Regions from separate parts of the Lysinibacillus sp. genome, predicted to be linked through region 1. Evidence: riboswitches for the same ligand, from Rfam matches in the RefSeq annotation. Region 1 holds a riboswitch; the other holds the start of a gene.
What was found. A riboswitch is a leader RNA that binds a small molecule or an ion and turns the genes downstream of it on or off. The one in region 1 is predicted to bind cobalamin.
Positions count from the first base shown of each region.

Region 2: linked by a shared signal. The riboswitch ahead of RT445_RS19515 (ABC transporter substrate-binding protein) and the one ahead of cobT (nicotinate-nucleotide--dimethylbenzimidazole phosphoribosyltransferase) in region 1 are both predicted to bind cobalamin.

Region 1 is NZ_DAMDAY010000062.1:287-19,312, reverse strand. It holds gene RT445_RS13745 (histidinol phosphate phosphatase domain-containing protein) at 1-338, shown strand, start outside; gene RT445_RS13740 (carboxylate--amine ligase) at 447-1,709, shown strand; gene miaB (tRNA (N6-isopentenyl adenosine(37)-C2)-methylthiotransferase MiaB) at 1,925-3,469, shown strand; gene RT445_RS13730 (YlbF/YmcA family competence regulator) at 3,470-3,907, shown strand; gene cotE (outer spore coat protein CotE) at 4,041-4,700, shown strand; gene mutS (DNA mismatch repair protein MutS) at 4,829-7,399, shown strand; gene mutL (DNA mismatch repair endonuclease MutL) at 7,415-9,280, shown strand; gene glpK (glycerol kinase GlpK) at 9,299-10,792, shown strand; gene RT445_RS13705 (glycerol-3-phosphate dehydrogenase/oxidase) at 10,811-12,457, shown strand; gene RT445_RS13700 (alpha/beta fold hydrolase) at 12,461-13,378, shown strand; gene miaA (tRNA (adenosine(37)-N6)-dimethylallyltransferase MiaA) at 13,365-14,267, shown strand; gene hfq (RNA chaperone Hfq) at 14,386-14,616, shown strand; gene RT445_RS13685 (rhodanese-like domain-containing protein) at 14,714-15,016, shown strand; gene RT445_RS13680 (hypothetical protein) at 15,063-15,458, opposite strand; gene RT445_RS13675 (DMT family transporter) at 15,708-16,562, shown strand; cobalamin riboswitch at 16,604-16,779, shown strand; gene cobT (nicotinate-nucleotide--dimethylbenzimidazole phosphoribosyltransferase) at 16,869-17,924, shown strand; gene RT445_RS13665 (trimeric intracellular cation channel family protein) at 17,978-18,583, opposite strand; partial or broken gene RT445_RS13660 (methionine gamma-lyase family protein) at 18,925-19,026, shown strand, end outside.
Region 2 is NZ_DAMDAY010000121.1:235-12,023, reverse strand. It holds gene RT445_RS19565 (transglycosylase domain-containing protein) at 1-867, opposite strand, end outside; gene speB (agmatinase) at 1,185-2,057, shown strand; gene RT445_RS19555 (hypothetical protein) at 2,266-2,541, shown strand; gene yidC (membrane protein insertase YidC) at 2,565-3,197, shown strand; gene RT445_RS19545 (YwiB family protein) at 3,352-3,783, shown strand; gene argS (arginine--tRNA ligase) at 3,783-5,450, shown strand; gene RT445_RS19535 (hypothetical protein) at 5,495-5,623, shown strand; gene RT445_RS19530 (MerR family transcriptional regulator) at 5,742-6,131, shown strand; gene RT445_RS19525 (class I adenylate-forming enzyme family protein) at 6,124-7,626, shown strand; gene RT445_RS19520 (acyl-CoA dehydrogenase family protein) at 7,628-9,295, shown strand; cobalamin riboswitch at 9,353-9,536, shown strand; gene RT445_RS19515 (ABC transporter substrate-binding protein) at 9,679-10,647, shown strand; gene RT445_RS19510 (FecCD family ABC transporter permease) at 10,644-11,645, shown strand; partial or broken gene RT445_RS19505 (ABC transporter ATP-binding protein) at 11,642-11,789, shown strand, end outside.

The DNA.
Region 1 (19,026 bases):
TTGACAATTTTAAAGTGTTTAATTATCAAGTGGAGAATCATGAATTTAATGAGGCTTGGTATAAACGTATTGCTCAAGCGCTTACGTCAACGCAAACTGCTACTGAAATTAATGCTGGGCTGTATTATCGTTATCCTGTAAAGGAAATGTGTCCTGGCCCTCATTTTTTACAAACCCTACTGAACCATGGAGTTGCTTTTACAGTGTCCTCTGACGCCCATTTTCCTGATGATTTAGGTAAATATACATTTGCCAATACAGAATTGCTAAGGAGTTACGGTGTTCAATCGGTGGTTGCCTTTGAGCAACGGGTCAAAAAATGGCTAGATTTATGGTGAGAGTAAAAGGCACTTAAGTTTCAGAGTGCCTTTTAATTGTGTTACATAAGTACAATGGAGCTTGCATACAAATGATTAAATTCAATTTAATATGTGAGGCGAGTCAAATTGACATTCATTAATGAACAACCCTTTTTGCCTATTATTATCCAATCGGGTCAGCATGCCTATGGAGTAGCCCGCTCCTTTTATGAAGCCTATCGTATCAAAAGTCTTGTTATTGAGCCTGCTGTAAAGGATAGAAATATTCGTACGCTCCTATTAGGCGGCTCACAAGGCGTTGCCACACAAAATAGCAGTATATTGGAGTTTCAATATGTAGAGAACTTAGATGAGCCTGCCTACTTTGTACAAGCTTTAATCGGAGTAGCACTGCAGTATCAACAGAAGAAATTGATTTTAATCGTTTGTGACTGCTATTACGCAGAGCTTATCATTGAAAATAAAGTACAGCTTGAAAAATATTTTATTTTACCTTATATTGATCAAACTTTGCTTAAGAGGGTGCAAACGAAGGAAAAATTTTATCAGCTTTGTGATCAGTATCAATTAAACTATCCCCAAACCATCATTATAACTAAACAGCACCTACCGGGTAAACTCCCTTTCCAGTATCCAGTTATCATTAAACCCTCTAATCCAGTGGCCTATACGAATTGTTCTTTTCCAGAAAAGAAAAAAATTTTTTTTGTGCAGGATGCCGCTGAGATGCAGCATATTATTCAATCTATTTATCGTTCTAGCTATCAAGATGCCTTGATAGTACAAGAATTTATTCCAGGCGATGATTCTTCTATCCGTGTACTAGATGTTTTTGTAGGAAGAGATCACAAAGTCAAATTAATGTGTATCAGCAACAAGCTGCTTGAAGATCCATCCCCACAGAATAAAGGTATTTCTTTAGCTGTTATGACTGATTACGATGAACAGCTAATGGAGTCCATCCGGCACTTTTTAGAGGACATAGGCTATAGCGGTTTTGCTAATTTCGATATGAAATATGATGCCAAAGTCGGAGTATACAAGCTATTTGAAATGAATTTACGTGCAGGGGCTTCAAGTCACTATGTGACAGCAAGCGGTTATAATTTAATGCAGTATATGGTGGATGACTACTTACTTGGCATACATCATGAACGAACGTATGTCCAGACAAAGCATATATGGTCACTCCTTCCACCCAAAACTTTATTAAAATACATGCGGAATGAAAAATTAAAAATAGAAGCAAAGCGTTTAATGAAAGAAGGACGATATACGAATGCATTGCTTTATAAAAAAGATGTAAATATCAAGCGATGGATCAAGCTGAAATTGTATAATCGATACTTACATGTAAAGTATCACAAGTACTTTCATGAAAGTGATTGATTAAATAAGTGAATAACAGGATTGAACGTCTAAACTGCAGGATAGCACTTAAAATTTAAAAGATATAATGGATAGATACTTCCAACCTGCTGTAATTAAGTCGAATCCCCGACATTTGAGGCGCAAACCTTGTAGGAAGTATCAACTATTCAGTATAATAGTAAAATGGAAATTCAAGTGCATGGATTTCGTTTGAAAGGAGTTACCTGATTGCGATGAATGAGGAACAACGCTTAGCTAATCAACAGGTCAATCAACCAAAAAAAGAAGACAAGCCTGAAAAGGATTATAGTAAATATTTTGAGAGGGTCTTTACAGCTCCTTCCTTAAAAGATGCTAAAAAACGTGGCAAAGAAGATGTTAAATACCATAAGGATTTCAGCATTGCCGAGGAATTTGCAGGCATGGGTAAAGATCGTACTTTCTACATTCGTACTTATGGCTGCCAAATGAATGAGCATGATACAGAAGTAATGGCCGGGATTTTTATGCAGCTTGGCTACACACCAACAGAGGCGATTGAAGAGGCTGACGTTGTCTTACTGAATACATGTGCTATTCGTGAAAATGCAGAAAATAAAGTATTTGGAGAACTAGGTTTCCTACTAAAATATAAACGTAAAAACCCAGAAATGCTGATTGGGGTTTGTGGCTGTATGTCGCAAGAGGAATCGGTTGTCAACAAAATTTTAAGAAGCTATCCACACGTCGATATGGTATTTGGTACGCACAATATTCATCGTTTACCAAACATACTTAAAGAAGCCTATATGTCGAAGGAAATGGTTGTAGAGGTTTGGTCAAAAGAAGGCGATGTCATTGAAAATCTGCCGAAAAAGCGACTTGGTTCTATTAAAGCTTGGGTTAATATTATGTACGGTTGCGATAAATTCTGTACGTATTGTATCGTTCCCTACACACGTGGTAAAGAACGTAGTCGACGTCCAGAAGAAATCATTGCTGAAGTTCGTGATTTAGCGGCTGCAGGCTATAAAGAAATTATGCTTCTGGGGCAAAATGTCAACGCTTACGGGAAGGATTTTGAAGATATCGATTATCGCCTCGGTGATTTGATGGATGAATTAAGAAAGATCGATATCCCACGTATCCGTTTTACAACAAGTCATCCGCGTGATTTCGATGACCATTTAATCGAAGTGCTTGCAAAACGCGGGAACTTAGTGGAACATATTCATTTACCTGTACAATCTGGCTCTAATGAAGTTCTAAAAATTATGGCTCGTAAATATACACGTGAGCATTTCCTTGGATTAGTAGACAAAATTAAAGCCGCAATACCTGAAGTTACCTTAACGACAGATATTATTGTTGGCTACCCAAATGAAACAGAGGAGCAATTCGAGGAAACATTGTCGTTATATCGTGAAGTGGGCTTTGAGGCAGCATTTACGTATATTTATTCTCCTCGTGAGGGAACACCAGCGGCTAAAATGATTGACAATGTACCTGAAGAGGTCAAAAAAGAGCGCCTTCAACGTTTAAATGAAGTAGTGGGTGAATACTCTCGCAAAGCATTGGAACGATTAAAAGGTGAGATAGTCGAAGTTCTAGTTGAAGGTACAAGTAAAAAACGCGATGATGTCTTAGCTGGCTATACGCGAAAAAATCGTCTGGTTAACTTTAAAGCGCCAGCTGAAGTAATTGGTCAATTAGTAAAAGTTAAAATAATAGAGGCTACCTCTTATTCGCTTACTGGTGAATTTGTAGAAGTCGTAAAAAATGAAAAGGTGGAAGCGTAAATGACACAAGTCTTATATACAAAAGAAGATTTAATTAAAAAATCACATGAAATTGCACATATGATTGCGAATACGCCAGAGGTTGAATTCTTTAAAAAGGCAGAGGCACAAATTAATGAAAATCAACAAGTACGTGAACGTATTGCAAGTTTAAAAAGCTTACAAAAACAAGCTGTTAATTTCCAACACTTAGGAAAAGAAAAAGCATTGAAAATGATTGAAGATAAAATCGCTAAAATTGAAGAAGAAATTAATGACATCCCAGTTGTGCAACAATTTAAAGAATCACAAGGCGATGTGAACGATTTATTGCAACTTGTTTCGAATACAATTGCTAATAATGTAACAAATGAAATTATTCGCTCAACAGGTGGCGATGTACTTCGCGGTGAAACAGGTTCATACGTAGAAAACTCTCAGCCAGGTAGCTGTTCTTAAAAAATCATAGAAATGAAAGCTCGAATGACAGCATTCGAGCTTTTTTATGTCTTCTTCTATAGAAGGACTCTATCCTATAGTAGACATCTCATGGAAAAGAATCTTGCCGAACCATTACATTCTCTAAAAATATATGTTCACCCAATGGGCGCTACCTGCATATGATGGAGTGAAAAGAGTCGAAGGAGGAATTGCGCTGAAACGTTTACGACAAATCGTGACGAAAGCAGTAGTTGCCAAAGGGAAGAAGAGAACGGAAGAACGTGTCACATTATCACCAACAAATAAACCGACAAGTATTTTAGGATGCTGGGTTATCAATCATACGTGCTCTGCAAAAAGAGTCGGGAAATTTGTTGAAGTAACAGGGAAATTTGATGTCAATGTATGGTATGCGTATAGTAACCATTCGAAGACAGCTGTGTTTTCCGAAACAGTTCACTATAAAGACAAAGTGAAGCTTCACTACCGAGAAGGCGAGATTAGCGTTGGTGAGGATGTTCGAGTACGGGTGTTACAAGAACCAAATTGTATTGAAGCGGTCATCTCTCCATGTGGTACAAAGTTTGAAATTGTAGTAGAACGTGAAGTAGTAGTTGAAGTAATGGGTGAAACAACAATTTGTATTAGTGTCCATCCATTAGACTATGAGGAAGATTGGAACTTTAATGATGAAAGCTCATCATCATCGTCATCAAGCTCAAGCTCAAGTTCAAGCTCATCTTCGAGCTCTGATGGAGAAGGTAGGTATGTGTTAGAGTCTTCATCGTTTCCTGATGAACGACCAAGATAAATCTAGAAAACATCAATTTTTGATACATGCGGAACGCTAGCATCTTAAAAAAGGTGAATCAAGCGTTTCGCATGTATCTTTTGTTATAATAAAAATATCTATTAGGCAAGAGCGAGGTAAATATTTATATGACAACATATACACCAATGATGCAACAGTATCTACAGGTTAAAGAAGATTACAAAGATGCCTTTTTATTTTTTAGATTAGGCGACTTTTATGAAATGTTTTTTGAGGATGCCATTAATGCCTCACAAATTTTAGAAATTACATTAACGAGCCGAGATGCAGGGGCAAAAGAGCGAATACCCATGTGTGGGGTGCCTCATCACTCGGCTAAAAATTATATTGAAACACTTGTACAAAAAGGGTATAAAGTGGCGATTTGTGAACAAACAGAAGATCCAAAGCAAGCAAAAGGTGTGGTAAAACGGGAGGTCGTTCAATTGATCACACCAGGTACCATTATGGAAGGTAAGGCGCTTGATGGTAAATCTAACCATTTTATTGGAGCAGCAGAGCAATTGGATGACACAACTTTTGGCTATGCTTATTTAGATTTATCGACAGGCGAAGCAGTTGCTTCTTCTATAGAAGGCGATGGAAAAGCTCTTTTAATGCAAATGCAAGCTTACGGCATTCGGGAGCTTATTGTGACTGATAGTTTACAACTATTGTTAGCAGAGCATGCCGTCAATGCGGGAATTGTGCTTTCAGTTGAAACTAATGAAATGCCGATCGATCAAGCAGCAAGCTATTTAGAAGCGGTCCCACAACCATTACAAATTGCATGTCTGCGTTTGTTAGCTTATATTGACCAAACACAAATGCGTTCCTTATCACATATTCAAGCATTCACATTTAATGAAATAAAAAATTATTTACGAATTGATTCTAGTTCTAAACGAAATTTAGAGCTGATTCAATCGATTCGTGGCGGAGACCAGAAAGGGACACTTTTATGGCTGCTCGATGATACTGTAACGGCGATGGGTGGGCGTAAATTAAAGCAATGGCTTCATCAACCACTTGCCACTCGATCAGCTATAGAAGCAAGATTAGAGATTGTAACCGATTTATTGGAAGCATATTTTGTGCGAACAGAGCTGCAAACAGCCTTAAAACAAGTATATGATTTAGAACGCTTGGCCGGTCGTGTTGCTTTTGGTAATGTGGGTGGACGTGATTTAGCTCAATTGCGTGATTCACTACGCCAGGTACCAACCATCCAGCAACAATTGCTGGATGCAGACAAGGAAACGCTTCACCGATTGGGTCTAGCACTCGATACATGTACAGATGTTGAGGCACTGTTAGCAAAGGCAATCACAGATAATCCGCCTATTACCATTAAAGAAGGAGACGTCATCCGAGATGGCTTTAATGAACGCCTAGATGAGCTTCGCTATGCTGCTCGTAATGGCAAGGATTGGATTGCTCAGCTTGAACAAGAAGAGCGGATGAAAACGGGTATTAAGAATTTAAAAATAGGCTATAATCGAATTTTTGGTTACTATATTGAAATTACTAAATCCAATATCCATTTAGCGGATTTAACTCGCTATGAGCGTAAACAAACACTAGCTAATGCAGAGCGCTATATTACCCAAGAGCTAAAAGAAAAAGAGGCGTTAATTTTAAATGCTGAGGAAGAAAGCTTAACATTAGAGTACAATTTGTTTGTGGAAATTCGAGATGCATTAAAAGCATATATTCCCCGTGTCCAAGCACTCGCAGCAAGCATTAGCGAGCTAGATGTTTTACTAAGCTTTGCAAGTGTTTCAGAAAAGTATCGTTTTACGAAACCAGAATTTCATGGTGGACGTTCCCTAGAAATTATCGAGGGCAGACATCCCGTTGTTGAAAAAATGTTAAATAAACAAATGTATGTACCAAATGATTGTGTGTTAGAAGAGCAGAACAATATGATGCTCATTACAGGGCCAAATATGTCTGGTAAAAGTACCTACATGCGTCAAGTTGCCTTGATTGTTGTGATGGCGCAAATGGGCTGCTATGTACCTGCTGAAAAAGCGAAGCTACCGATTACCGATCAAATTTTTACTCGAATTGGGGCGGCTGATGATTTAGCAGCAGGACAATCCACATTTATGGTCGAGATGCTTGAATCCCAGCATGCCATTATGCACGCAACGAAAAATAGCCTGATGTTATTTGATGAAATTGGGCGTGGAACATCGACGTATGATGGTATGAGTTTGGCCCAGTCAATGATGGAATATATTCATGACAAAATCGGAGCCAATACGTTATTTTCTACGCATTATCATGAGTTAACAGCACTTGAAAAGGATTTACCTCGTTTACAAAATGTACATGTCTCAGCCACAGAAAAAAATGGGACGGTTGTCTTTTTGCATAAGGTAAAAAAAGGAGCTGCTGATAAATCCTACGGTATTCATGTGGCGCAGCTTGCGCAATTACCAGAGGAAATTTTAGCGAGGGCACGTGTATTGCTAGAGAATTTTGAAGCAGGTAAAGAAGTAGTAGCCGAAAAACAGGAAATAGCCGAACAACCCGTGCAAATGTCCTTATTTGCTGAGGAGGAACCAATTTTGCCAGCTGAGGCAGAGGTGCTAAAAAAATTAGAAAAAGTAAATATTTTAGGAACTTCACCAATGCAGGCAATGAATATTTTATATGAACTGCAGCAAGAGCTTATTAACGCCAAAAAATAAAGGAGTGATTCGTTAGTGGGAAACATACAAATTATGGACGAGTGGCTATCCAATAAAATCGCAGCAGGAGAAGTGGTAGAAAGGCCAGCTTCTGTTGTCAAAGAGTTAGTTGAAAATGCTATTGATGCTGGAAGTACGTCCATTGATGTGTTTTTACTAGAAGCGGGTCTTACTTCTATTCAGGTAATTGATAATGGTGGCGGTATGGATGAAGAGGATGCCTTAATGTCATTCTCTCGCCATGCTACTAGTAAAATTCATCAGGAACATGATTTATTCCGCATTCGTACATTGGGGTTCCGTGGAGAAGCATTGGCATCGATTGCTTCTGTTTCTAAAATGACATTAATTACATCGAATGGGGAATCTGGAACACATTTAGAGCTTGAAGGGGGACATATTCTAACACATAAGCCCGGTCCCTTACGTAAAGGAACGGATTTAACAGTTTCACAGCTCTTCTTTAACACACCCGCTCGCTTAAAATATATGAAAACTATTCAAACTGAACTAGGGCATACAATAGACTTGATGAATCGCCTCGCGCTTAGTAATCCTCAAATTGCGTTCAGATTACTGCATAATGGTCAACAATTATTGCAAACGAATGGACGAGGAGATGTGCAACAAGTTCTTGCTGCTATCTATGGTATACATAATGCCAAGAAAATGGTGTCGTTCCAGGGAGAGTCACATGACTATCGAATTTTTGGCTTTGTAACCTTGCCAGAGGTAACACGTGCATCTAAAAATTATATGTCCTTATTTGTTAATGGTCGCTGGGTTAAGCATTATTTAGTACAAAAAGCAATTGTAGATGCCTACCATACGTATTTGCCTATCGAGCGCTTTCCAATCGTTGTCCTCTATATTGAAGGTGATCCATATTTAACAGATGTCAATGTGCATCCTGCGAAGCATCAGATTCGTTTAAGTAAAGAGCCAGAGCTTTTGAAGTTAATAGAAGAAACCATTCGAGAAAAAATACGCAGTGTTATTCGCGTTCCACAAATGGAGAAGAAGGAAAAAAGCGTCAAACCTGTGACGGAGCAATTAAATATTTGGAAACCTGCGCCCAAGATAGATGTTGAGAAGATGAATGCAATCGTAGAAAAACTGTACGATGTACAAACTATTCAAGAAAATAATCAACAGTCAGTTGAGCCAGAGCCTATTCCTGATGTTGTGGGGGATAAGGATAATTGGCAGCCAGCCCCTCAAATAGAGACTAATGAGGTTGAAGAGGTAAGCATTGTAGAACAACAAGAAGTATTAGAGGATGAGCCAACGAAAGAACCGTTTCCCGAACTGGAAGTAGTAGGACAAATCCATGGCACATACATTGTTGCACAAATGGAGGATGGTTTTTATTTAATTGATCAGCATGCTGCACAAGAACGGATTAAATATGAGTTTTTCCGCGAAAAGGTTGGTCAGGTCAATCCACATGAACGTCAGGCATTACTGCTCCCACTAACATTCCACTATGCTGCCGATGAGGCACTTATTTTACGAGAACATAAGCCAGAGTTAGAAGCTGTAGGTGTATTTTTAGAGGAATTTGGACAGTCATCTTTCGTTGTCCGTGAGCACCCAAGTTGGTTCCCACAGGGGGAGGAACAGGAAATCATCGAGGATTTAATTGAACAAGTGCTGACAACGAAAAAGGCTGATGTCAAAAAGTTACGTGAAGCAGCAGCCATCATGATGAGCTGTAAAAAATCGATTAAAGCCAATCATTTTCTAACAAAAGAACAAATGGAAACATTGCTGCGAGATTTACGCAATGCAGATAATCCATTTACATGCCCACATGGACGTCCAGTGCTTATTCACTTTACATCGTATGAAGTGGAAAAAATGTTCAAACGGGTAATGTAGTAAGAAGGGGGAATAGGAATGGGCGAATTTATTTTAGCGATTGATCAAGGAACGACAAGTTCAAGAGCCATTTTATTTAATAAAAAGGGTGAAATTGTTCATGTAGCACAAAAAGAATTTCAACAAATTTTCCCGAAGGCTGGGTGGGTAGAGCATAATGCAAATGAGATTTGGGGTTCTATCTTATCTGTTATCGCCGCTGTATTAACTGAAAGTGGACATGAAGCAAGTGAAGTCCATGCAATTGGCATTACCAATCAGCGGGAAACAACGGTTGTCTGGGATAAACAATCAGGTCAGCCAATTTACAACGCTATTGTCTGGCAATCACGCCAAACACAGGATATTGTGAATACGTTAAAAGAACAAGGACATGAAGAACTATTTCAGCAAAAAACAGGATTACGTTTAGATGCTTATTTTTCAGCCACAAAAATAAAATGGATTTTAGACAATGTGGAGGGTGCACGTGAACTCGCTGACAATGGAGACTTGCTATTTGGAACGATTGATTCTTGGATTGTTTGGCGATTATCAAAGGGAAAGGCCCATATTACGGATTATTCAAATGCAGCACGAACAATGCTTTATAATATTCATAAATTGCAATGGGATGAGGAACTTTGCAAGCTGTTAGATATCCCTATGTCCATGCTCCCTGAAGTGAAAAATTCATCAGAAATTTACACAGAAACTGCTCCAAGTATTTTCTTTGGTGAAAAAATTCCAATTGCTGGTATTGCGGGTGATCAACAGGCAGCTCTATTTGGGCAAACTTGTTTTACCAAAGGAATGGCCAAAAACACGTACGGCACAGGCTGTTTTATGTTAGTAAATACGGGACAGCAGGCGGTAACATCTGAGAATGGATTATTGACTACCATTGCATGGGGAATAGATGGGAAAGTGACTTACGCATTAGAGGGTAGTGTTTTTGTAGCTGGGTCAGCTATCCAATGGCTACGGGATGGACTACGAATGATACGCACCGCCGAAGATTCTGAAACCTATGCTACAAAAGTAGATGATACGGACGGTGTCTACGTTGTACCCGCCTTTGTGGGACTAGGTACTCCTTATTGGGATACAGATGCTCGTGGTGCCATTTTTGGCTTAACACGAGGAACGTCTAAAGAACATTTTATCAGGGCAACACTTGAATCACTAGCTTATCAAACGAAGGATGTACTAGATGCGATGGAGGAAGCGGCTGGCACACCAATTGAAGTGCTGCGTGTAGATGGTGGGGCCGTCAAAAATCAATTTTTAATGCAGTTCCAAAGTGATATTTTACAGCTCCATGTAGAGCTAGCAAAGCTCAATGAATCAACAGCACTAGGCGCGGCCTATTTAGCAGGGCTTGCTACTAGCTTCTGGCCAAACCAAGAGGCTTTATCGGCATTATGGATGAGTGGTCAAACCTACCAACCACAAATGGATGAAGAACAAGCCACAGCTCTTTACACAGGCTGGCAAAAGGCTGTAGAAGCTACACGAATTTTTAAATCATAGCTATTGGGGGAAAAAAGTATGTTTTCATATGAGCATCGTCCAAAAATTTTATATTATCTTGAGCACTATAGCTTTGACGTATTAGTCATTGGTGGAGGGATAACAGGTGCAGGTATTGCATTAGATGCTGCATCGAGAGGACTTTCAGTTGCATTAATAGAAATGCAGGATTTTTCAGCCGGTACCTCTAGCCGTTCGACAAAACTTATTCACGGCGGTTTACGTTATTTAAAGCAATTTGATGTGGGTGTCGTAGCAGAAGTGGGACGTGAGCGTGAGATTGTGTATGATAATGCGGTTCATGTAACAACGCCTGAAAAAATGCTCTTACCTTTATATAAAAAGGGCTCGCTCGGTCCTTTGACAACATCTCTAGCATTAAAGGTATATGACAGATTAGCAGGTGTAAAAAAACATGAACGAAGAACGATGTTAAACGCTCAAGAAACACTAGCATTAGAGCCATTACTCAATCAAGATGGACTTGTTGGTGGCGGCTATTATGTTGAATATCGAACGGATGATGCACGACTGACGATTGAGGTATTAAAGAAGGCTGCTGAATATGGTGCACTGTGTCTTAATTATGCAGAAATGAAGGAATTTATTTACGAAAAGAAAAAGCTTGTTGGCATTAAGGTGGAGGATCATTTAACGGGGAGAATACTCGATGTTCATGCTGCACAAATTGTCAATGCTACAGGGCCTTGGGTAGATGAAGTGCGACAAAAAGATAAAGTAGCTGATAACAAGCAATTACGATTAACAAAGGGTGTTCATATTGTCCTAAAACAAAAGGACTTTCCACTGAAGCAAGCTGTTTATTTTGATATTGCCGATGGGCGTATGGCCTTTGCCATTCCACGAGATGGCAAAACCTATGTAGGGACAACTGATACTGTCTTTGAAGGTGATCCTGTACATCCTATTGCAACCCAGCAAGATGTGGATTATTTAATTGATGCAGCTAAACGTGTTTTTCCAACAGCTACAATTACTAGAGAAACAATTGAATCCACTTGGGCAGGAGTACGGCCACTAATTTATGAAAAAGGAAAGGACCCTTCTGAAATTTCAAGAAAAGATGAAATTTGGACGGCACCAAGTGGTTTAATGACGATTGCAGGTGGAAAACTCACAGGTTATCGTCAAATGGCAGAGACAATTGTAGATAAAATTGTTAAGGTTCGTCGTTATAAGCATGCGAGTGAATGTTTAACTCGTGAGCTATCACTCTCGGGTGCAAAGGGAATCAACGCTATTAATTTCCCTGACTATATAGCCTATAAAGCACGAGAAGGTGTCCAATATGGCTTGAATTATGATGAAGCCAAACAGCTTGTACAAAAGTATGGTACGAATGTTGATGCGTTATTTGATCGTGTGAAATATTTACATGAACATGGCAGTACAATGCCTTTAGCCTTACATGCCATGCTATTGTATGGCATTGAAGCAGAAATGGTCTATACACCGAGCGACTTCTTTATTCGTCGTACTGGCTTGTTATACTTTGATATTGAAGCAGTGAAGCTCTATAAGCAACAAGTGGTTCAAGTAATGCAACAACACTTGAATTATACGGAAGAACAAAAAAATACTTATATAGCTGAATTAGATCAAGCTATCATGGATGCGACAAATTTTGTAAATGAAGGGGAGTAAGGGATGGAGCGTTATATTCAAATGTCGGATGATCAATTTGTCTTCACGCGAACATTGGAGCCATCAACGCCATGCATTGGTCATATACACATTTTGCATGGTATGGCAGAGCACAGTGGTCGTTATGTAACATTTGCCAAAACACTCAATGCATTTGGCTATGCTGTAACGATGCACGATCATCGTGGACATGGTGAAACGGCCGCTTATAATGGCACATTAGGCTTCTTTGCTGAAGAAAACGGCTTTGAACGGGTTGTAAAAGATGCCCATGAAGTGATAATGCAATTACATGCACCGTTTGCAGATGTCCCATTCATTCTATTTGGTCACAGTATGGGTTCATTCATTACACGGCGTTATATTCAACTATACGGAGAGCAAGTTGATAAAGTAATTCTTTGTGGTACCGGAAATGTTACAGCTTTGCATGCAGTGGGAAATATTGTCGCTAAAGCATTAGCGAAGGGACTTGGTAAAGAGTCGGAAAGTAATTTGTTAAATCAGCTGAGCTTTGGTAGCTTTAATAAACAGTTTCCGAATCCAAAAACTGCCTATGACTGGCTATGCTCAGTACAGCAAGAAGTCCAAAAGTATATTGATGATCCCTATTGTGGCTTTATTCCGACCAATCAATTTTTCGTTGATTTAACGACGGGCTTAACAACACTAAATCGTAAAAAAGAATTAGCGAAGGTAAGACAAGATCTTCCTATCCTCTTGATTAGTGGTAGTAAGGATCCCGTAGGTGAACAGGGGCTAGGGGTTTACGCAGTTGCTGAACAATTAACTGCGGTAGGTGTAAAAGATGTAACGGTTTATTTATTTGAGGATAAGCGGCATGAAATTTTAAATGAAGACAATCAAGAAGAAGTCTTTCAAGTTATATTACGGTGGTTAAAAAAATATGATACAAACTAGATTACAGCAGGCAGAGGTCGTAGCTATTGTGGGACCAACTGCTTCTGGGAAAACAGCTTTAAGTATTGAACTTGCAAAAAAATATAATGGTGAAATCATAAATGGTGACTCCATGCAAGTTTATAAAGGACTGGATATAGGGACTGCTAAAATTACGGAAGAAGAGATGGAGGGTATCCCACATCACCTACTAAGCTTTTTAGAGCCGACAGAATCTTTTTCAGTGGCAGATTATCAAAAACTAGTGCGAGCCAAAATTGCAGAAATCCAATCTCGACATAAGTTACCCATTATAGTAGGTGGCTCGGGCTTATATGTACAAGCTGTCTTATATGATTTTCAATTTACTGATGAAAAAGTCGATGAGGCTGCACGTAAAGCCTATTATGATGAATTAGCAAAGCTTGGCCCAGAGGCAATGCACGATAAGTTAAAACAACTAGACCCTCAAACGGCTGAAACGATTCATCCAAACAATACTCGACGTGTGATTAGGGCATTGGAAATGTTAGAATTAAGCGGTGTATCCAAAGCTGCAGAAGCACAAAATCGAGGTGAAGTGCCTCTATACAAGCATGTCATTTTAGGGCTAGGTCAAAATATGTCACGTGAAGTGCTGTATGACCGCATTAACCATCGTGTTGATTTGATGATGGAAAAAGGTCTTTTAGAAGAGGTTAAAGGATTATGGCAGCAAAATATTCGAGGTGTTCAGTCCATACAAGCGATTGGTTATAAGGAACTATATGATTATTTGGATGGAAAATGTTCCCTTGAGGAAGCGATAGACAGTTTAAAACAAAATTCTCGCCGCTATGCAAAAAGACAGCTTACCTATTTCCGCAATAAAATGGATGTCTATTTTATGACGACAGATGAGCAATTATAAAAGTTGACATATTTTCTTGCTAATTAAAGAAATATTTCTAAAAATTACTAATTGATAAATTGGTAGAACGTGCTACTATAGGAATGAAGAGGTAGAAAGTTAGTAGGGAGGCTATTTGATGAAATCAATCAACTTGCAAGATACGTTTTTGAACCAACTACGTAAAAACAGTGTTTTTGTAACTGTATTTCTGTTAAATGGATTTCAGTTAAAAGGGACTGTGAAATCATATGATAATTTTACAGTTTTATTATTAGATGCTGAAAATAAACAGCACCTAATCTACAAGCACGCCATTTCTACATTCGTTCCAGCTAAACAAATAGATTTTTTAGAGACAGAAGCATAAAAAGATAGTATTAAACAGTTAGTGTTCTCCACACTGGCTGTTTTTTTTTCTTCAGGCTATAATGATAGAGGAAATTGATATTTGGAGGACGAGTTTTATGAAATCGATGGAAACAACGCAATTATTAGATCTATTGGATGCCAATGAAGACCTATATATTATTGACGTTCGAGAAGACGAAGAAGTAGCGCATGGCATGATTCCTGGCGCTCAGCATATTGCCCTTGGGACAATCCCAGAGCGTTTAGATGAATTAGATGTAGAAAAGCCGTATATTGTTGTATGTAAGGCTGGTGCTCGTTCTGCGAATGCTTGCGCCTATTTAGAAGCTCAAGGATTTGATGTAACAAATCTTGAAGGCGGCATGCTTGCATATGATGGAGAATTAGAATTTAAATAATGTGATACGTAAAAAGAAAGAGTGCCTACTCTTTCTTTTTTTAGGTCTATTCTTTTAATGAATTCATAATGTAACCAAAGTTTTCTGCAAAATTGTTATAAAGATTCACATTTTTTTGTCCTTTAATCTTTGCAGCATAACTGGCAAAGTTCAAACCAGCCCCGTAAACTTGTAGTGCACCATTCGCAAGATCCCCCTTTTGGAGAAGCTCAATACCATCCTTTAAAAAATTGTCACTTTCATCAAAGTGACACTCCGTAATGTATTTATGTCCGCTATGAAATAATTTTAAATTTTTTATAATTGTATGTGCTGTTTCTTCGCTAATAGATGCGTCGATGTCCATTAATAACTGATTAATTGGTTTTACGAGCTGGGCATACAGGCTATCATGAGTTTCACATGTTTCAGCAATGGCGTTTCTTAATTCTTTTGCATTCATCGTATCTTCTCCTTTTTCATCATTCAGTAATTTACCACATTTTTTCAAAGACAAACTCTCCTGAATTTTCAGAAATATGTTATGATAACATGTAATGAAGGAGGGATTTTGTATGTTTCGATCAATAGCACCCCCAACAATGTCTTTACAGTAGAATCTACTGTTTAGGCATCCGATAACTGATTGCTCATTCTTATTAGATTCTACTGTATAGGCTCAAACTATATGCGTAGAAAGTAGGAATTTTTAATGAGCGGAAAATTAGCATTTGTATTATCTATGGTTATTTTTGGTGCTGTCGGTGTTTTTGCAAGGTATATTCCTTTAGCTTCTAGTGAGATTGCCTTTTGGATGAGTGGCATTGGTGCTTGTTTTTTACTAGTAATTTTTATTTATAAAAAGGAAAGCTTTGCAAGAAGCGCTATTGTCCTGAATAAATGGCCGTTATTAATTTCAAGTGTTGCTTTATGTGGAAATTGGATATTTTTATTTCAGGCGTATAAGGAAACGACCATTGCTAATGCTGCCCTAAGTTATTATTTTGCACCCGTATTGGTCATCTGTTTATCGCCTATTATTTTAAAAGAAAAGCTAGTTGCAAGAAAAATAGTTTATGTTGTTGTAGCACTTATCGGTCTTTTTTTGATAGTGCAAAGTCAGAACGCAGAAAATAGTGGACACTTAATTGGTATTGTCTATGGTCTGATTGCGGCATGCTTTTACACCCTACTAACATTTACAAATAAAAATATTCGCGGGTTAAAGGAACCACATAATACGATTATCCAACTCTGTTTAGCTGCATTTTTCCTCAGCCTCTATATTGTAGGAACGACGGGTTTTCAGGTGATGCAAATAAATTTTGCTTCTATTCTATTACTCATCGTATTGGGCATTGTCCATGCAGGTATAGGGTTTTATTTATTCTTTTTAGGCATGTCACAGCTAAAAGGTCAAAGTATAGCTATTCTTAGCTATATTGATCCACTGACATCATTAGTGATCTCCACGATGATTATTGGAGAAAAAATGACGCTGCTACAACTAATAGGAGCCATTCTCCTATTAGGCTCCACATTACAAAGTGAAATCGAAAAAGTGTAAAAGGGTTTGACAGGAAGAATAAGCTGTCGTAGATTTAAAGTAATTTAATAAAAGCATTAGGTGCCCAAAGGGGAGAATAGGGAATAAAGTGAAAATCTTTAGCGGACCCGCCACTGTATAAGGGAGTTCTATAGTAAATACCACTAGCGCGTTGCTGGGAAGGTGCTGTGGAATGTTGAACTTGAGCCAGGAGACCTGCCTATTTGCTTTAAAAGGTATGGATGATGGAAAAGTCTGTAGTTTATTTGTTGTGACGATAAACTACAGGCTTTTTCTTTTTGTCTTAAAAGGAAAGGAGAAATTATCATGCAATTACTACAAAACACGTTACAAAACATCCAAGGTGCTGACATGAAAACGAGGGAGCAAGCAAGAAAGCGTATAGATGCTCTCTGTAAGCCCCCTGGTAGTTTAGGAAAACTAGAGTCCATTGCTGTGCAGCTTTCTGGGATAACTGGACAATTATATCCGCTCGTTGATAAAAAGGTCATTATTATCTGTGCTGCTGATCACGGTGTTTGTGAAGAAGGTGTAACCACGAATCCACAAGATGTTACGGTCTTTCAAACATTAAATTTCCCTCAAGGTGGTACAGGCGTTTGCGCGATTGCAAACATTACCAATGCCAAGGTGGTCACAGTAGATGTAGGGGTGAAAGAAGAGATTCCACACGGTGCAGGTGTCATCATCAATAAAATTAAGTACGGTACAGACAATATGGCAAAAGGACCTGCCATGTCTAAAGAGGAAGCCATTCAAGCAATTGAAGTAGGAATTCATGTGGCGACAGAGGAAATAGCAAAAGGGGCTAATGTACTTGGCACAGGTGAAATGGGCATTGGTAATACAACACCTAGTGCTGCTATTTTAGCTGTATTGACTGGATGTGATCCAATTGAAGTAACAGGGTTTGGGGCAGGTGTAGGCAATGGAGGCATTGCTCATAAAGCAGCGGTTATTAAAAAAGCTATTGAGGTCAATCAACCAGACCCTCAAGACGGTATAGATGTATTAGCTAAAGTCGGTGGCTTAGAGATAGGGGCCATGGCTGGTATCATACTTGGGGCAGCTGTCCATCGTAAGCCGGTTGTGATTGATGGTTTTATTTCAACTATTGCCGCACTTATCGCATATAAGCTTGAACCGAAAGTAAAAGATTATATTATCCCTTCCCATGCTTCAGAGGAACCGGGTGCTAAAATTGCCGCAGCATTACTCGGCATTGAACCAATGCTACATATGAACATGCGCTTAGGAGAAGGCTCTGGTGCCGCCTTAGCTTTTCCCATTTTAGATGCAGCCTGCTCCATGATGAACAATATGGTGACGTTAGAGGAAGCGATGCAACTATTAGCTAAATAAAAAAGGAATAAGCCCGTATAGTTCCAATACTATTTGGGCTTATTCCCCATTCATTATGCTCGATTTAGCTTACGTAAAGGCAAACGCCATTTCATCATATAGGAAAGAATGCGTAACACTGTGATGATGGCGAATAAAATATAAAGGAAGATGTCTCCTGTAAACACTTCAAATCCAATAATTAGCCCTGCAAGTGCAGCCCAAACACCATACACCTCATCTCGTAGAACTAATGGTTTACGTCTAGCCAATAAATCACGCACAATGCCGCCACCCGAACCAGTTAAGACAGCAGCTACTATCACAGCACTAATAGGCATATCTAATTTCACGGCATACAACGCACCTTGAATTGCAAATGCTGATAAGCCAATCGCATCTGTGAAGTTACCCCAACGATGCCAATGCTGAATCAAATGATGAGGGAAAATAAAAAATATAGTAATCGCTGCTAACGCAATTTGAAACATCATATCCTGCCCCCATAAGGTCGTGACAGGTAGTCCAATAAGTAAATTTCGAATAGCCCCTCCACCAAAAGCAGTTACAATTCCGAGTATATAGACACCGAATAAATCGTATTCTTCTTCCATGGCAATAATTGCCCCAGAAATAGCAAAGGCAATTGTTCCGATAATACTAAAAACCTCCCAAGCCATTCCTTTCACCCCTTCTATTAATAAATAAACTTCTTTTTATGTTAAAAGACTTTTCTTGAAACAAAATCTATGGATTTATGAGCCAAATTCAGTCATTAAACACGCTTCTTGAAACAAGTCCGCACATTAGCTTAGCGTAAAATGCGCTTAGAAACAATAGGCAAGTTTTGCAGGTACACATACAAATTGTTAAGATGATAATGAAATAAAGAAAAAGATCTGTCATGAGCGTTGATATACCAGTAGTTGATTAGCAAATTCTAGAGAGAGTTAGTTCAATTTAGATCATAAAAATCTTACTGATTGAAATGCGGGACAACGGTGAAATGGAGAAGAAAAGAATGACGTTTACATCTAACTTATCAGTACAAACGCTATCATTAGCAGCACAAATAGAGGAGCGAGTTCGACCTTATCATGCAAAGGTCGAAGAAATGGCATTT
Region 2 (11,789 bases), on a different contig from region 1:
ATTTTTTGTTTTTAAAATTTCACTGGCCTCTTGCCAAGCAACATCAAGGAAATAAGGAGCGACAGATTTTGTTGCAACCCAACTATCATTTTTTAAGACAAGCTGTTCATTTTCAGCACGTGTTTTTTCCTCTTGTGAAATAGCCCCTTGATCTGCCATAAGCTTTAAAATAACATGTTGGCGATTTGTAGCCTTTTCTAAATTGGCAATCGGCGAATAGATACTTGGTCCCTTTGGAACACCCGTTAACATGGCTGCTTCTGCAAGGGTTAAATCGCTGGCAGATTTCCCGAAGTAAAACCGACTCGCAGCTTCCACACCATACATGCCGTGACCATAGTAGACAGTATTTAAATATCCCTCTAGTATTTCGTCCTTATCATAAAAAACTTCTAATCTATAAGCATAAAGGGCTTCATTTAACTTACGTGTCCAAGATTTTTCATGGGAAAGATAAAGGTTACGTGCATATTGCTGCGTAATTGTACTAGCTCCTTGGACCTTTCCACCAGCTTTAATATCCACTAAAATGGCACCAGCAATACGTGAATAATCAAAACCGCCATGTTTATAAAAATCTTTATCCTCAACAGCAACTACTGCTTCTTTTAAATAAGGTGACATCTCATCGAGACCAACCCAATAACGTCGTTGATTTGTAAAGTGGTCCCCAATTTGGTTCTCATTTTCATCTAAGAAGATGGAGGCTTTCGGTACGGTTAAAGGCGGTGCACCAGCCACTTGAACATAGATGCGGAGAGCGACAAATGCTACGACAATTGCAGATGCAAAGGCGACAAAAAGAGTAAGGGTTTTACGGGTGCGCTTTACACGCTTTTGCTTTCGATGATAGCTTTTTCGTTTCATCCGACTTCACCTCGTTTTCTCACAACTTCGAATTTAGCTTTAGTATGTGTTCGAACAATCATCTTTAATCGAAATTCTAACTAAAAACTATTGCACTTTATTCAAAAACATCTATACTTTTTTTGTACTACTTGAAACGCAAGCATTCGACATAAACGTCACACCTTGTAGATTTTAATCGAAATTTGCTAGACGTTCCAATAATGTATACGAGGATGAAAGGATACAGGTTTCATTACAATCCTGTAAGCCATAATAGAGGAAATTGAAGAATAGCGATGAACAAAAACATATTTTAATGATTCGGAGGGCTAGCAATGAGATTTGATGAAGCTTATTCAGGAAATGTTTTTATAAAAAGTCACCCTACTTATGAGGATGCACAAGCAGTTATTTATGGGATGCCAATGGATTGGACAGTAAGTTATCGTCCAGGATCACGCTTCGGTCCACAACGTATTCGTGAGGTATCAATTGGTCTTGAAGAGTACAGCCCATATTTAGATCGTGAGCTTGAAGAAGTTAAGTACTTCGATGCAGGTGATATTCCACTACCTTTCGGGAATGCACAGCGTTCATTAGATGAAATTGAAAAGTTCATTGAAAAATTATTAGCGGATGGCAAAGTTCCAGTTGGTATGGGAGGGGAACATTTAGTGTCTTGGCCTGTCATGAAGGCTGTTTCTGCTAAATACGATGACCTTGCGATTATTCACTTTGATGCACATACGGATTTACGTGTGGAATATGAAGGAGAGCCACTTTCTCACTCAACACCAATCCGTAAAATTGCAGAACATATCGGACCAAAGAATGTCTATTCATTTGGCATTCGTTCAGGCATGAAAGAAGAATTTGAATGGGCGAAGGAAAACGGCATGCACATTTCAAAATTTGAAGTGCTTGAACCATTAAAAGAAGTGCTACCAACATTAGCTGGACGCAATGTTTATGTAACAATCGATATTGATGTTTTAGATCCAGCCCATGCACCAGGTACTGGGACGGTTGATTGTGGTGGTATTACATCCAAAGAATTACTAGCCTCTATCCATGCTATTGCAGCAAGTGGTGTAAATGTTGTAGGCTTTGACCTTGTAGAAGTAGCACCAATCTACGACTCATCAGAAATGACAGCAAACACAGCCTCTAAATTATTACGTGAAATGATTTTAGGCTGGGTAAAATAAGTAAAATAGCGATTTGTTGGGGTTAGCTAAGGCTAGCCCCATTTTTATATTTAAGACAATAAAATTGAAACTTATTTCAATTACTTTCGTATAAGAAAAATAGAGTAAAAAGAAATAATCTAAGGACATGATTTCAATGGATAGTATCCGTACCTGAAATCATGTTTATTCCTAGCTAACGTAATAAAAATAGGGAAGGAGGAGTATGATGATTTGGTCACTTCTCATCAATGATTTATTCATCTTTGTCAGTACAATGGAATACTTTTGGCTATTAGCTTCTTTACTTTTAACTGTACTAAGTGTTCATTTGCATTTGTATTTAGTTAATAAAATAACCATTCAAGAAGTGAAGGACGAAGAGTTTGAAGTTGACTATAATATCACGAATACTTGGACTCCACCTATGTTAACGTGGTTTGTTCTTTGTATTAGAACGTCAGAAGATAATGAGGAAGAAAGTGTCTCTCCTAGTTTCATTTAAAGTTTAAACTAGGAGGAATAGCATTGTTAACATTTTTAGCACAACCTATCATTTACCTCATACATTTCATCCATTCTTTCACAGGAAGCTATGCGATTAGTGTTATTGGTATTACGATAGCGGTAAGATTAATGCTTATGCCGTTATTTATTCGATCGGCTCAACACCAAAAGCGTTCAAAAGAATTAATGACGTCAATTAAGCCTGAATTAGATGCGCTAACTGCTAAGTTTAAGAATAGTAATAACGAATCTGAAAAAATAAAGGTTCAACATCAAATTCAGGAGTTAACAGCAGGTTCTTTAAAAAGTTCGTTATTAGGTTGTTTGCCAATCATTATTCAATTACCTATATTATTTTCACTGTATTATGCGATTAAACTAGATTCAGTTATCGCAAGTGAAAATTTCCTTTGGATGAATTTAGGTACGATAGATATTGGCATTTCGATGATTGCTTGTTTGATCTATTTAATTCAAAGCTGCATTTCTTTAGAAAAAAGCCAGCCATTAAATATGAAGGTTATGGTGTTCGTTAATCCAATCATGATCCTTATTTTTAGTTTGTTCAACCCTGCGATTATTCCAATATACTGGACTGTTAGTGCTTTATTATTAATGATTCAACAATTGATTATAAAAAAAAGGTATAGATAGAATGATAAAGTCCTCTCTTAATAAAGGGAGGATTTTTAATTTTTCCATATAAACACAGCAGATGTGTTCTAGTTGACTTCTACCTTGAAAAAACATCCGTATTCATCCTATAATAAAAAGGTTATAGTAAAAGACTAAAAAGGGAGCGTCCGTTATGGCGAACGATGTAAGATCGCAAGTGAACATTAAGCTCATTTCTACAATTCATCCAAGCGATGGAGAGTCCGAAAGTTATGAAATGTGGCTTAAAGGGCAGCTACTTGAAAAAGCAGGAAGCTTGTATTTGAAATATGAAGAGGTGCAGGAGGATAAAACCATCCGCACAACGATGAAATTAGGTCAAGAGAAGGCACTCATTATGCGTGCTGGAGCGGTTAATATGCGGTTACCACTTAACATAATTGAACAACAAATGGGACATTATGAGAGTGAGTTCGGTTCCATGCCACTCGTTATAGATACGAAGAAAATGACATTTACGAAGCAGGCAGTAGGCGGAGATTTCCATGTACAGTACGATTTACTAATGGGTGGGCAATCCGTTGGCAACTATACATTAGATATTACATTTACGGAGGTACAATGATGAACGCAGTAGAACAAGTACAACAGGCTATAAAAGCAGCACTAGCTCAAGCTGTTGAAAAAGCTGGCTTAGTGGAGGCTGGCACAGAATTAACGATTCACCTGGAAACACCAAAGGATAAAGCAAATGGTGACTATGCAACTAACATTGCGATGCAATTAACGAAGCTTGCTAAAAAGCCACCACGTGCCATTGCAGAAGCTATTTTAGAAAACCTTGATACAGCTGGAACAGATATCGAAAAAATCGACATTGCTGGTCCTGGTTTCATGAATATTACCGTGCGTAAAGATTTCCTAACAGGGGTAGTTACACAGGTCCTTGAGCAAGGCGCTGACTATGGTCGTTCAAATGCTGGCGCAGGTGAAAAAATTCAAGTGGAGTTCGTTTCTGCGAACCCTACAGGGGATCTTCATTTAGGACATGCGCGTGGAGCATCTGTCGGAGATTCATTGTGTAATGTATTAGATATGGCTGGTTACAATGTCTCACGTGAGTACTATATTAATGATGCAGGAAATCAAATTAATAACCTTGCTTATTCATTAGAAGCACGCTATAAGCAAGCGTTAGGACTAGATGCTGAAATGCCAGAGGACGGCTACCATGGCCAAGATATTATTGATATCGCTGGCAAGCTTGTGAAAGAGCATGGGGATGCTATTCTTGCAAAATCAGATGAAGAGCGTTTTGCATTCTTCCGCCAGCACGGTTTGGCGTTGGAATTAGATAAATTAAAAACAGACTTAGCAAACTTCCGCGTGAACTTTGATGTTTGGTATTCAGAAACATCTCTATATGAAAACGGTAAAATTGAAGTAGCTTTAGATAAATTAAAAGCAAATGGCCATGTGTTTGAAGAGGATGGTGCCACTTGGTTCCGCTCTACAACATTTGGGGATGATAAAGACCGTGTGTTAATTAAAAATGATGGGTCTTTCACATATTTAACGCCAGATATTGCTTACCATGAGGATAAAATTGTTCGTGGCTTCGATAAGTTAATCAATATTTGGGGAGCTGACCACCACGGGTATATTCCACGTATGAAAGCAGCGATTCAAGCACTTGGCTATGATCGCGATACATTAGAAGTTGAAGTGATTCAAATGGTTCAGCTTTATAAAAACGGAGAAAAATTCAAGATGTCTAAACGTACAGGGAACGCAGTAACGATGCGTGAGCTTGTTGAAGAGGTAGGCCTTGACGCAGTTCGTTACTTCTTCGTGAAAACAGCTGGCGATTCTCATATGGACTTTGATCTTGATCTTGCTGTATCACAATCTAATGAAAACCCAGTGTACTATGCACAATATGCACATGCACGTATTTCGTCTATTTTACGTTCAGCAAATGAGCAAGGTTTTGCTGCCACAACAGAACATTTGAATCTGTTAACAGCAGAAAAAGAAATTGATTTACTGAAAAAAATCGGCGATTTCCCGAGAGTGGTTGCTGAAGCAGCGAAACACCGTACACCTCACCGTATCGCAAACTATATTCAAGAAACAGCAGCTGCATTCCATAGTTTCTATAATGCAGAAAAAGTATTAGATGCTTCAAACAAAGAATTAACAGAGGCTCGTTTAGCATTAATTACAGCTGTACGCACAACAATTGCCAACGCACTGCGTTTAATCGGCGTATCTGCACCAGAAAAAATGTAATCCTTTTTAAGCTCCTAACATGAAATGTGTTAGGGGCTTTTTTGATGGATAAAAAGCGAAAAGTGAGCGATAGATTTCTAAAAGTGACGGATAGAGCAATGAAAATGATGGATAAAGCTCCAAAAGTGGTGGATAGAGCACTGAAAATGCCTGATAAACCTACAACTGAATGAAGAGAACACTAGATTATCTGCTTCACTCTTAATTTTTCTGGAAATTTCGAAAATTTTGTTGAACTTTACGTTAACGTCAATGGTATACTGTTGCCAATTAGGAGAGGGGGGGATGGCTTTGATAACAATTCAGGAGGTAGCAAAGCAGTTTAATGTGTCAACACGTACTATTCGTTATTATGAGGAACTTGGTCTTCTTTGTCCCCATCGTTCATCTACCAATCAACGAACCTTTTCAAGGAAAGAATTGGCGAAGCTCAAGCTTATATTCAGAGGAAAGCGTTACGGCTTTTCGTTAGAAGAAATTAAGGAAATGGTTTTACTGTTTGATTTTGATCGTTCGGGTATTCAGCAATTGGAGCGAACAGTTGAATACGGAGAACAAAAAATTCAAGAGATAGATCACAAAATAGCCGAGCTTACACAAATGAAGCAGGAGTTACAACAAATGCATAGCATGTTTAATGAAAAATTAGCGACTTTAAAGGGAGAGATGCACGATGAATAGTTCCAATTTGTTAGCACGTAATGCCCGTAAGTATCCAAAAAAAGAAGCCGTTATTTGTCATGGCAGAAGAGTGAATTACCTTGATTTAGATGAGCAAGTGACGCGATTTAGTCATGCCTTGCTGGAGCAAGGAGTAAAGCAGGGTGATAAGATTTTAATCTTTATGCCGAACACTTTAGAGTTTGTTGTGAGTTATTTTGCCATTCAGCGTATCGGAGCTATTGTTGTTCCAGTTAATGCGAAATTTACATTGCAGGAGGTCGAATATGTGGCGCAGCATGCCGAAGCGAAAGCCATTGTCGTTCATGAGGCCATTTTTACTGCAGTCGAGCATCTAGCTATTGTCCCAATAAAAATTAAAACAGGCTCAGAAAAAGCAGGCTGGCTTCATTATGAAACGATGATACAAGATGCTAGTACACAACTGATAGATTGTCAGCTTCATGAAGATGACGCTTCGACTATTTTGTATACTTCAGGTACAACAGGTAAACCAAAGGGTGTGTTATTTAGCTATCGTAATATATTAACAGTGGCACAAATGATAGCGGTTGAAATGGAAGTTAAGCCTGAGAGTCGGATTTTGCTCATGATGCCATTAACACACTCGGCACCATTGCATTTATTTTTAATGGCAGGCGTATTAGTAGGTTCGACAAATGTGTTAACACCAACTTTTACTCCTGATCTATTTATTGATTCAATTGAACAGGAAAAAACAACGCATTTCTTTGGTGCACCTGTTGCTTATCTATTAACAGCGCAGATGCCAAGATTGAAATCAGCTGATTTGTCTTCAATGAAGTGGTGGGTCTATGGTGGTGCACCCTTATCCCAACAAGAGGTTCGTTTCATTCAACAAGCATTTCGAACAAGTAATTTAACTTGTGTGTATGGCTTAACGGAGGCGGGACCAAGTGGCTCATTATTGTTTGGGAAGGAACATGAAACAAAGGCAGGTAGTATTGGTCAGCGGGCCCCGCTTGGTACAGAATTAAAAATTGTCAATGATAATGGAGAAGATGTAAGTGTTGGTGAAGTAGGGGAAATTGTATTACTAGGTGAGGGGAATATGCTTGGCTACTACAAGGATGAGGTAGCGACTAATGCGGCCTTTATAAATGGTTGGTTGAAAACAGGGGACTTAGCTCGAATGGATGAGGACGGCTTTATTTGGATTGTTGATCGGAAAAAAGATGTGATTATTTCGGGTGGTGTCAATATTTATCCGAAAGAAATAGAAGATTGCCTATTAGGTTATGAGGGCATATTTGAAGTGGCAGTTATTGGTGTGCCACATCCACAATGGGGAGAAACGGTGAAGGCGGTTTATTCTGCTAATCAAGAAATTGATGAAAATGCTTTAAAAGAATATTTAGAGGACCATCTTGCGAAGTATAAAATTCCACGTATTTTTGAAAAAGTGAAAGCGCTACCACGAAATGCTTCAGGCAAAATTTTAAAACAATCCTTGAAGGGACAAGAGGTGAGATAGTATGAAAGTTTTACAACAGGAGAAAACGCGGCCGACGAATTTTTTTACAGATGATGAGACGCTCCAAAAAGTGATAGAAATGATGTTAGATCAAGAGTTTTTATCCTACGCAAAGCAAGAGCTAGCGGATTTCGGGGAGCTATGTGCAGGTGATATTGATGCAAGAGCGAAACATACAGATCGACAGGGGGAGCCTCGCCTTCAAAGGTATGATGCTTATGGTGAAGAGATATCAGAGGTTTGGGTCAATGATGGCTACAAAAAAACAATTGAGGAGACATATAATACAGGCATTGTTGGCTACGTGCACAAGGATATTCCGCAGCTAGGGCGCAAAGGAAATTATGTCTATAGCTTTGCGCAAGGCTATTTGCTGTCCCATGCAGAGCCAGGTTTTTATTGTCCTGTGACATTAACAATGGCTACTGCCTATCTATTAGATCATTATGCTGATGACGAGGTTAAACAGCGTTTCTTACCACATGTTTGTGCAACAGGTGATACAGAGTTATATGAAGGAGCAACATTTTTAACTGAACGTCAAGGGGGCTCAGATGTAGGGGCGAATGTTGTGGAAGCGAGAAGGGAAGGCAATGAATTTCGCCTCTATGGTGAAAAATACTTCGCTTCCAATGCCGGTATGTGTGGGGTAGCAATGGTGTTGGCACGTCTAGAAGGTGCACAAGCAGGCTCTAAAGGATTAACCTTATTTGCTGTTCCTTGGCGTAAAGAAGACGGAACGGCAAATCATCTACGTATTCGACGACTAAAAGATAAGTTGGGTGTTCGGGCAGTTCCATCTGGTGAGGTTGAATTTGATGGTGCACTTGCTTATGTTGTAGGTGAACAAAGTAAGGGGATTTATTATATGCTGGAGGCACTGAATCTCTCAAGAATTTGCAATGCCGTAGCATCGATTGGGATTATGCGTCGAGGTTTCTTAGAGGCGAAGCATTATGTGACAAATCGATATGCATTTGGCAAGCCTTTAACACAATACCCAATGATTCAAGATACATTAGGGAAATTTGCAGCTAAGCTACATGTAGAAGTAGCGACCGTTTTTGATCTTATTCAATTATACGATAAAGTAACGAATGGGCATGGAACACAACAAGATGTTATTATGAATCGTTTATATATTGCCATTATGAAAAAGGAAACGGCAGAGCAAGCGGTTCATTATGCTAGTGAAGCAATTGAATTACATGGTGGCAATGGTTATATTGAGGACTTTGTGACACCGCGCTTACTGAGAGATGCTCAAGTGTTGACGGTATGGGAGGGCACGGCTAATATTCTGGCGTTAGAGCTTATTCGGTTAGTGGATAAGTATCAGGCACATGAGCTATTTGTCAGTGAGATGGAAGAACGGTTAGAAAAATTAAAGGATAGCGCTTTGGTGCAAATTGTGAGAGAGCAATTGGTGAAACTAGCTGGGATCTTACAAATTTTTAGTGCTTTAGATGATGCCACGAAAACATTTGAAGCAAAAGATGTTGCAAAGAAAATGGCGCTGTTATATGAAAGTGTCGTAGCAGTTGAATGGGCGCAAAAATTTGGTGGAAAGTATGAAAAGCTTGCGGACGTTTATTTAGAACAGGCATGGTCATTGCGACAAATTGGAGCTCAGATGAAAACCGTACAATATTTTTCTGATATTGTATAGAAGCTAGAAGTCGTCTTGAATAGGGGCGACTTTTTTTCGTTTTCATGTATAATAAAATCAACTGAATAGTATAAAGGTTCTTTACTTAAGTAAAGTGAAAAGGGAAAACGGTGTAATTCCGATGCGGTCCCGCCACTGTAAATGTGAGTTTTTTCAAAAGATGCCACTGATGATATTCGGGAAGGCTTGAAAAGACGTAATAAGCATAAGCCAGGAGACCTGCCTTTATAGTATAGACATAACAGCCTACGAGGATAGGGTGGTGGATTTTGTATCAGTTCTTTGGTGCAATGTTAACCCCTCATCATTCGTAGATGAGGGGTCTTATTTGTGTAGGAGAATTTCTGCCCAAATAAAGCACAGATCAACGAAGGAGGATTCACATGAAGAAATTTTGGAAGATAGGATTATCAGCATTTTTAACACTAGGGTTGCTAGCTGCCTGTGGCCAAGAGGAGAAAAACGACAAGTCGTCTAATGAACCGCAAACACAGCAAGAGACATCACAGGTGGACGAAGCAACTTTCCCAATGACCATAACAGATGCCATTGGCAAGGATATAACACTAGAAGCTCCTCCAGAGAAAATTGTTTCACTTATTCCAAGTAATACTGAAATATTATTTAGCCTTGGTTTAAAAGATGAAATAGTAGGGGTTACAGACAACGATGATTATCCACCAGAGGTAGCTGAAAAGGAAAAGGTTGGCGGTATGGAATACAATATTGAAAAAATTATTGCCCTCAACCCAGATATCGTTTTTTCACATGAATCTAGCATGTCTCTTTCAGAAGCAGCGATTGAACAGCTTGAGTCAGCGGGTGTAAAAGTATTTGTCGTCAATAATGCACAAGATTTTAATGAGACATACACGACGATTGAGCAGCTTGGTCGAGCTACAGGGAAATTGCCAGAGGCTGAAGAAGTTATTGCCAACATGAAGGCAAAGGTAGAAGAAGTGCTGGCCAAAGTAAAAGATGTTGAACCAAAGAAAGTGCTAGTAGAAGCATCTGATGAGCCAGATATCTATACAGCTGGGAATGGTACGTTTATGAACGCGATGCTTGAAATGATCCATGCAGAAAATGTAGCGGCAGATGCTGATGATTGGTATAAAATTGATGCAGAACAAATTATCGCTAAAAATCCAGATGTCATCGTGGTGACTTATCACTATGTACCAGATATTTTAACTAAAATACCACAGCGTGCTGGCTTCGATACAATTAATGCTGTGAAAAATAAAGCAATTGTACAAGTAGATGAAAACACAACAAGTCGTCAAGGTCCTCGTTTAGGAGAAGGTCTTGAAGAATTAGCAAAAGCGATCTATCCAGAGGTATTTAAGTGAAAAAAATAGCAGTAGCCTATTTAGTAACAGGCACGCTTCTTCTTATTAGCATCTGGTGTGGCGTAGCAATAGGCTCAGTGCATATTCCATTTGAAGTATTGTGGAATCAGGCGGTTGATGAAACAGCCGCCAATATCTTTTGGAAAATCCGCTTGCCACGTGTATTGTTAGCGGGACTAGTAGGGGCTTCTCTAGCTATTGCAGGAGCTGCCTTTCAAGGTTTGCTAAAAAATCCATTAGCAGATCCATATACACTAGGTGTTTCATCTGGTGCTTCGGTTGGTGCTGTAATGACGATCTTTTTTAGCCTATCTATTCCTATTGTAGGTTTATATGCATTACCCATTTTTAGTATGATTGGCGCTATTATCACGATGGTAGTTGTGATGAGTTTTGCTAGAATGGTAGACCGTTCATTAAAAATGGAGACATTGATATTAACAGGTGTTATTTTTAGTTCATTTTTAGGTTCACTCATTTCTTTAATGATTGCTTTATCTGGTGAAGAGCTACGCCAAGTCGTTGGTTGGTTACTTGGATCTGTATCAATGCGTGGATGGCCATATGTCCAAATGATTATCCCGTTTGTTTTGATTGGCTCACTTATGCTATGGACACAAAGAAGAGAGCTAAATGTTTTATTATATGGTGAAGAGAGAGCGAAACATCTTGGGGTTAATGTAAAGCGGAGTAAGTATTTGATTTTAGCAGGTGGGTCCATGTTAACGGGAGCGGCTGTAGCGGTTTCTGGGACAATTGGTTTTGTAGGCTTAGTTGTGCCGCATATGACAAGAATGATTTGGGGTTCTGATCATCGCCATTTATTGCCATTATCATTTTTAAATGGCGCCACATTACTGATTATTTGCGATTTAGTAGCACGAACAATTATCTTGCCCAGAGAGCTACCAATTGGTGTGATTACAGCATTTATCGGAGCACCTGTTTTCTCCTACATATTTTATAAGCAACGAAGAAGCAAGGGGGTACGGGCATGATTGTGGTCGAACATCTATCAGGTGGCTATGAAGACGTAGCAATCGTCAAGGATATAAGCTTCACTGTTGAGAAGGGGAAAATTCTAGGTATTCTAGGACCGAATGGTAGTGGGAAATCCACATTATTAAAGGTAATGAGTGGTA